Regions from separate parts of the Leclercia sp. LSNIH3 genome, predicted to be linked through region 1. Evidence: predicted binding sites of a transcription regulator. Region 1 holds the regulator's gene; the other holds the start of a gene.
The links. Region 1 encodes CRP, which controls carbon source genes, mostly activating them, when cyclic AMP is high. Its sites were predicted from a motif close to ATGTGANNNNNNTCACAT; they were not measured.
Positions count from the first base shown of each region.

Region 2: epd (erythrose-4-phosphate dehydrogenase) is a predicted target of CRP. The motif match lies at 1,577-1,594, and genes of this name have one in related genera.

Region 1 is NZ_CP026387.1:2,846,806-2,850,225, forward strand. Features, by position in the region: gene C3F35_RS13715 (YccS/YhfK family putative transporter) at 1-1,491, opposite strand, end outside; gene crp (cAMP-activated global transcriptional regulator CRP) at 1,549-2,181, opposite strand; gene C3F35_RS13725 (OsmC family protein) at 2,491-2,895, shown strand; gene C3F35_RS13730 (phosphoribulokinase) at 2,986-3,420, opposite strand, start outside.
Region 2 is NZ_CP026387.1:3,247,789-3,251,208, forward strand. Features, by position in the region: gene tkt (transketolase) at 1-1,399, shown strand, start outside; gene epd (erythrose-4-phosphate dehydrogenase) at 1,789-2,808, shown strand; gene pgk (phosphoglycerate kinase) at 2,858-3,420, shown strand, end outside.

The DNA.
Region 1 (3,420 bases):
AGCAATCAGGCAGCCAATCAGGGTATCGGCCAGCCGGGCGATAATAAATTGCTCGCCGTTCAGGGTCAGCAGTTGCAGGGTATATACCGCTGTGACCGTAAAGCCCACCGTCGCCCAGCCGTAGCTCTTGCGAATGATCAGGTAGCTCACCAGGGTCACTATCAGCATTCCGGCAAGGGTATAACCTTCCGGGACGTGTAAGTGCAGGGTCACGCCCGCGATGATCAGCCCCACCATGGTGCCGGCCGCCCGGTGAAGAATACGTACCCGCGTCGCGCTGTAGCCGTTTTGCGTCACCAGCAGCACGGTCATTAGGATCCAGTAAGGTTTCGGCAGGTGCAGCGCCATGCCCATCAGGCTGGCGATACTCAGCATCACGCTGATGCGCGCCGCATTACGCAGGGCGGCAGACTTCAGCGACAGATAGCTTTTGAGGGCGGGGAACAATGGCAGGCGTTTCTGTTTGTCGGCCATCAGATCGCGCGGATAGAGCGGGCGTTGCGTGCGCAGAACGCGGGCAATACGGCTGAAGTGCCAGGCGCAGAACTGGCCCACCGGGTTATCCGGGTGCTGACGGGCGATTTTCTCCAGCGCGCCAAGCTGCTTGTCCATGGTAAACCGGGTGGGATAACGATGATAGAGAATATCGTCAGCCAACACCCGCAGGCGTGCCGCAACGGTCTGCGCGTTCCAGCGTATCACCGCTTCGGCGTGGCTGCGCTCCACCAGCTTCTGCACCTCCTTCGGGTGATGCAGGCTGACCGAGATATGCTCCTGCAGATCCAGCCCCACCTGGAAGGTGCGCAGCAGGCGTTTGTATTCGTGATTTCTGTTGGCCGCCAGCATATGCAGCTGCTGATAACAGAGGCTGATCAGATCGACCACCTTCTGCTGGCGAGCCAGCAGCGGCGGCAACGATTTTTCAGGGTCGGTATGCTGCGTCAGCAGGGTGTATTTTGCTTCGCAATAATCGGCCAGCTGCTGATAGAGCACGCTCAAGGATTCCCGCAGCGGTTGTTCGCGCCACATCCAGAACCAGAACCAGTTAAACAGCCCGTACCAGAGGGTGCCCAGCGTATAGAGCAGTAGCGGCTCCCAGACCGGCATGTTCCCCGCCAGGCTCAGGGTAAAGATGGCCGCAATCAGCGAGGCGGGCAGCAGTCGGGCATGCAGGGCACTGATCTCTGCCGTGACCCCTAACGTCATCGCCAGCACGGTCAGAATGAGGGGCAGCGGAATATCGCGCGCCAGCAACAGCTGTACGGCCAGGCTACAGCCGGCAAACAGGCAGCCGCCAATAGTCAGGCGTTTAAAAAAGCGTTTATGCGGTGTGTCCAGGCCAGCAATGTTGCAGCAGGCAGGAACGAGGGAGAAGAGCAGGCCGTGTTGCAGATCGCCGAGGATCAAACCTACAGCCACAGGAAGACACAACACCAGCGTTTGCCGCAGTGCGTAGTTAACTTCCGGGTGATAAATGAGCCTGCGCCACATGGGTGATAGAGACAAAAACGGCGTGTCATCATGCGATGTCACGCCGTTTTAGCGGAATTAACGTGTTCCGTAAACCACGATGGTTTTACCGTGGGCAGAAATCAGGTTTTGATCTTCCAGCATTTTCAGAATACGGCCTACTGTCTCACGAGAACATCCGACGATCTGACCAATCTCCTGACGGGTAATTTTAATTTGCATACCGTCCGGGTGGGTCATGGCGTCTGGCTGTTTCGCCAGGTTCAGCAGGGTCTGAGCAATGCGGCCTGTTACGTCGAGGAAGGCGAGGTTACCCACTTTCTCGGACGTGACCTGCAGACGGCGAGCCATCTGCGAAGAGAGGCGCATCAGGATATCCGGGTTAACCTGAATGAGCTGGCGGAACTTTTTATAGGAGATCTCAGCCACTTCACACGCGGTTTTTGCACGGACCCAGGCGCTACGCTCCTGTCCTTCTTCAAACAGGCCCAGTTCGCCGATGAAATCTCCCTGATTCAGGTAAGAGAGGATCATCTCTTTGCCTTCTTCATCTTTGATCAGCACTGCCACCGAGCCTTTGACGATGTAATACAACGTTTCCGCTTTTTCACCCTGGTGAATCAGCGTGCTCTTCGATGGGTACTTATGAATATGGCAATGAGACAAGAACCATTCGAGAGTCGGGTCTGTTTGCGGTTTGCCAAGCACCATGCGCTGTTATCCTCTGTTATAAGCTGGCTCCAGAGTCTGGCTATGTACCTGTACTCTGGGGTTGCAATCGAATTCTTCCCCTTGCCTGGGGTCTGGCCTGCACAATAATTAGCAGCCTGTAATGTGTGATGTCCTCTGCATACATGTGCAACGTCAATGTATTACTGTAGCATCTCGACTGTTTTAGCATAGCTTTCGCCGCCTGTCTCCTGGTGTCTCGCTTCAGCTTGATGCAGGTCGACTTCCGTTGTCAGAATTGTTACTGACGCGTAATCTGTCAGGAAAAATGCAATCCTGGAGTTAATTAAAATGCAAGCACGTGTGAAATGGGTCGAAGGGTTAACGTTCCTTGGTGAGTCGGCTTCCGGGCACCAGATTTTAATGGATGGCAACTCCGGCGACAAAGCGCCAAGCCCGATGGAAGTTGTCCTGATGGCGGCAGGCGGATGCAGCGCGATCGACGTGGTGTCGATCCTGCAAAAAGGACGTCACGATGTGACCGACTGTGAAGTTAAGCTGACCTCAGAGCGTCGTGAAGAGGCGCCGCGCCTGTTCACCCATATCAATCTTCATTTCGTGGTCACCGGCAAACAACTGAAAGACGCTGCGATATCCCGCGCGGTGGATCTCTCTGCGGAGAAGTACTGTTCCGTAGCGCTGATGCTGGAGAAAGCGGTCAACATTACCCACTCGTATGAAGTGATCGAGGCGTAAGCCCCGGATAAAACGCCGGGCGGCACGTCGTTTGCCCGGCCAGTAGGTTTCTGTAGGCCCGTTAGCGTAGCGCCACCGGGCGACACAGCCTCAGTCGATCTTCTTCCCTTCCATCAACCGCTGCACCAGCGGCATCATGATTAACTCCATCGCCAGCCCCATCTTCCCGCCCGGGACCACCAGCGTATTGATGTGCGAGATAAACGAGCCCTGTAGCATCGCCAGTAGCCAGGGGTAATCGATATTGTCCAGATTGCGGAAATGGATCACCACGAAGCTCTCGTCCAGCGAAGGGATGCCTTTAGCGGCAAAGGGGTTCGAGGTGTCCACGGTCGGGACGCGCTGGAAGTTAATGTGGGTGCGGGAAAACTGTGGCGTCAGGAAGTTAATGTAATCCTCCATGGAGCGCACCACGGAGTCCATCACCGCCTCGCGGGAATGGCCGCGTTCGCTGGTATCCCGCGTCAGCTTCTGGATCCACTCCAGGTTGACAATAGGCACGACCCCCACCAGCAGATCAACATG
Region 2 (3,420 bases), 400 kb from region 1:
CGACGATACCGCAGCACGTTTCGAAGCCTACGGCTGGCACGTGGTGCGTGGCGTTGATGGCCACGATGCTGAAGCGATTAAACGTGCAGTAGAAGAAGCACGCGCTGTGACCGACAAACCGTCCCTGCTGATGTGCAAAACCATCATCGGTTTCGGTTCCCCGAACAAAGCCGGTACGCACGACTCCCATGGCGCACCACTGGGTGACGCAGAGATCGTCCTGACCCGCGAACAGCTGGGCTGGAAACACGCCGCGTTTGAGATCCCGTCTGAGATCTACGCGCAGTGGGATGCCAAAGAAGCGGGCCAGGCGAAAGAAGCTGCATGGAACGAGAAATTTGCTGCCTACGCTAAAGCCTTCCCACAGGAAGCGGCTGAATACACCCGTCGTATGAAAGGTGAAATGCCAGCAGACTTCGACGCGAAAGCGAACGAATTCATCGCTAAACTGCAGGCGAACCCGTCCAAAATCGCCAGCCGTAAAGCATCCCAGAATGCCATCGAAGCCTTCGGCCCATGGCTGCCAGAATTACTCGGCGGTTCTGCTGACCTGGCACCAAGCAACCTGACCATCTGGTCCGGTTCCAAAGCGATCAACGAAGATGCTGCCGGTAACTACATCCATTACGGTGTACGTGAATTCGGTATGACCGCAATTGCTAACGGTATCTCCCTGCACGGTGGTTTCCTGCCTTACACCTCCACCTTCCTGATGTTTGTGGAATATGCCCGTAACGCGGTGCGTATGGCTGCGCTGATGAAACAGCGTCAGGTGATGGTGTACACCCACGACTCCATCGGTCTGGGCGAAGATGGCCCGACTCACCAGCCGGTAGAGCAGGTTGCTTCCCTGCGTGTGACCCCGAACATGTCCACATGGCGTCCATGTGACCAGGTTGAATCTGCGGTAGCGTGGAAATATGGCGTTGAGCGTCAGGACGGCCCGACCGCACTGATCCTCTCCCGTCAGAACCTGGCTCAGCAGGATCGTACCGAAGAGCAGCTGGCGAACATCGCCCGCGGTGGTTACGTGCTGAAAGACTGCGACGGTCAGCCTGAGCTGATTTTCATCGCGACCGGTTCTGAAGTTGAACTGGCGGTTGCGGCCTGGGATCAGCTGGCAGGCGAAGGCGTTAAAGCGCGCGTGGTTTCCATGCCGTCTACCGACGCCTTCGACAAGCAGGATGCGGCATACCGTGAGTCCGTGCTGCCGAAAGCTGTTTCTGCCCGTGTTGCTGTTGAAGCGGGTATCGCTGACTACTGGTTCAAATACGTGGGCCTGAACGGCGCTATCGTCGGCATGACCACCTTCGGTGAGTCTGCGCCGGCTGAGCAGCTGTTCGAAGAGTTCGGCTTCACCGTTGAGAACGTGGTCGCGAAAGCGAAAGAACTGTTGTAATCGTGGTTGATGCGGTGCGGGCAGATGCCTTCACCGCAGCACTCTCCCTGTAAGAGAGGGCGCAAACCCTAAAAACGGTAACCCTTTGGTTACCGTTTTGCTTTTACCTGCCCACCCGGCTTTTTGTGCATCTTATTCCTCATAAATGTAATACGCCTGTAAGTTATTCCATTCAAAATGTGATATGCGTCATATAGCTGGCTTATTGCTCTGGACGGACATTCCCTTTATTCCATGTTTCGCTTATTCTAGCTGAAGCGTTTCAGTCGATTAAACGTTCGACAAATGACCAATCAGTTGGAGTTTGTGACAGGCGAGGATTCCCCTCAGAGCGTTGCTGGATTACTCTGTCAGCCACCTCGAATCAGGGAAAGCTTTGCAGGAGACTTATGACCGTACGCGTAGCGATTAATGGTTTCGGTCGCATCGGACGCAACGTGGTTCGTGCTTTATATGAATCCGGGCGTCGGGCGGAAATGACCGTGGTGGCCATCAATGAACTGGCGGATGCCGCAGGCATGGCGCATTTATTGAAATATGACACCAGCCATGGGCGCTTTGCCTGGGACGTTCGTCAGGAGAGAGAGCAGCTGTTCGTCGGTGATGACGTGATTCGTGTCCTGCACGAGCAGACGATCGACGCCTTACCCTGGCGTGAGCTGGGCGTAGATGTGGTGCTCGACTGTACCGGCGTTTACGGTAATCGCGCGCATGGCGAAGCCCATCTGGCGGCTGGCGCTAAGAAAGTGCTCTTCTCACATCCGGGCAGTAACGATCTCGATGCCACGGTGGTTTACGGCGTGAACCATCATGAGCTGCAAGCGGAACACCGCATCGTCTCCAATGCTTCCTGCACCACCAACTGTATTATTCCGGTCATCAAACTGCTGGACGATGCCTACGGCATTGAATCGGGCACCGTGACCACGATTCATTCCGCTATGCACGATCAGCAGGTCATTGACGCATACCACCCGGACCTGCGACGCACTCGCGCGGCGAGTCAGTCGATTATCCCGGTGGATACCAAACTGGCGGCCGGAATTACCCGAATTTTTCCCCAGTTTGAAGACCGTTTTGAAGCCATCGCCGTACGTGTTCCAACGATCAACGTGACGGCGATTGACCTCAGCGTGACCGTGAAAAAACCGGTAAAAGCCTGTGAGGTCAACCTGTTGCTGCAAAAAGCGGCACAGCAAGCATTTCATGGTATAGTTGACTATACGGAATTACCGTTGGTCTCAGTAGATTTTAACCACGATCCGCATAGCGCCATCGTCGATGGCACCCAAACGCGCGTAAGTGGGGCACATCTGATCAAAACGCTGGTCTGGTGTGATAACGAATGGGGCTTTGCTAACAGGATGCTCGACACCACGTTAGCCATGGCCGCACAAGGTTTCAGGTAAGACGCCTGTTGCGTCTGCAAAACTTTAAGAATCAACGAGAGGATTCACCATGTCTGTAATTAAGATGACCGATCTGGATCTGGCAGGTAAACGCGTTTTCATCCGTGCGGATCTGAACGTACCGGTTAAAGATGGAAAAGTAACCAGCGACGCGCGTATCCGTGCCTCTCTGCCAACCATCGAACTGGCACTGAAGCAGGGCGCAAAAGTGATGGTAACCTCCCACCTGGGTCGTCCGACCGAAGGCGAGTACAACGAAGAGTTCTCTCTGCTGCCGGTTGTTAATTACCTGAAAGACAAACTGTCCAGCCCGGTACGTCTGGTTAAAGACTACCTGGATGGCGTGGAAGTGGCTGAAGGTGAGCTGGTTGTTCTGGAAAACGTTCGCTTCAACAAAGGCGAAAAGAAAGACGACGAAACTCTGTCCAAAAAATATGCGGCACTGTGCGATGTGTTCGTAATGGATGCTTTCGGTACTGCTCACCGTGCGCAGGCTTCTACCCACGGTATCGGTAAATTCGCCGACGTCGCTTGTGCAGGTCCACTGCTGGCTGACGAACTGGAAGCTCTGGGCAAAGCCCTGAAAGAACCTGCTCGTCCAATGGTTGCTAT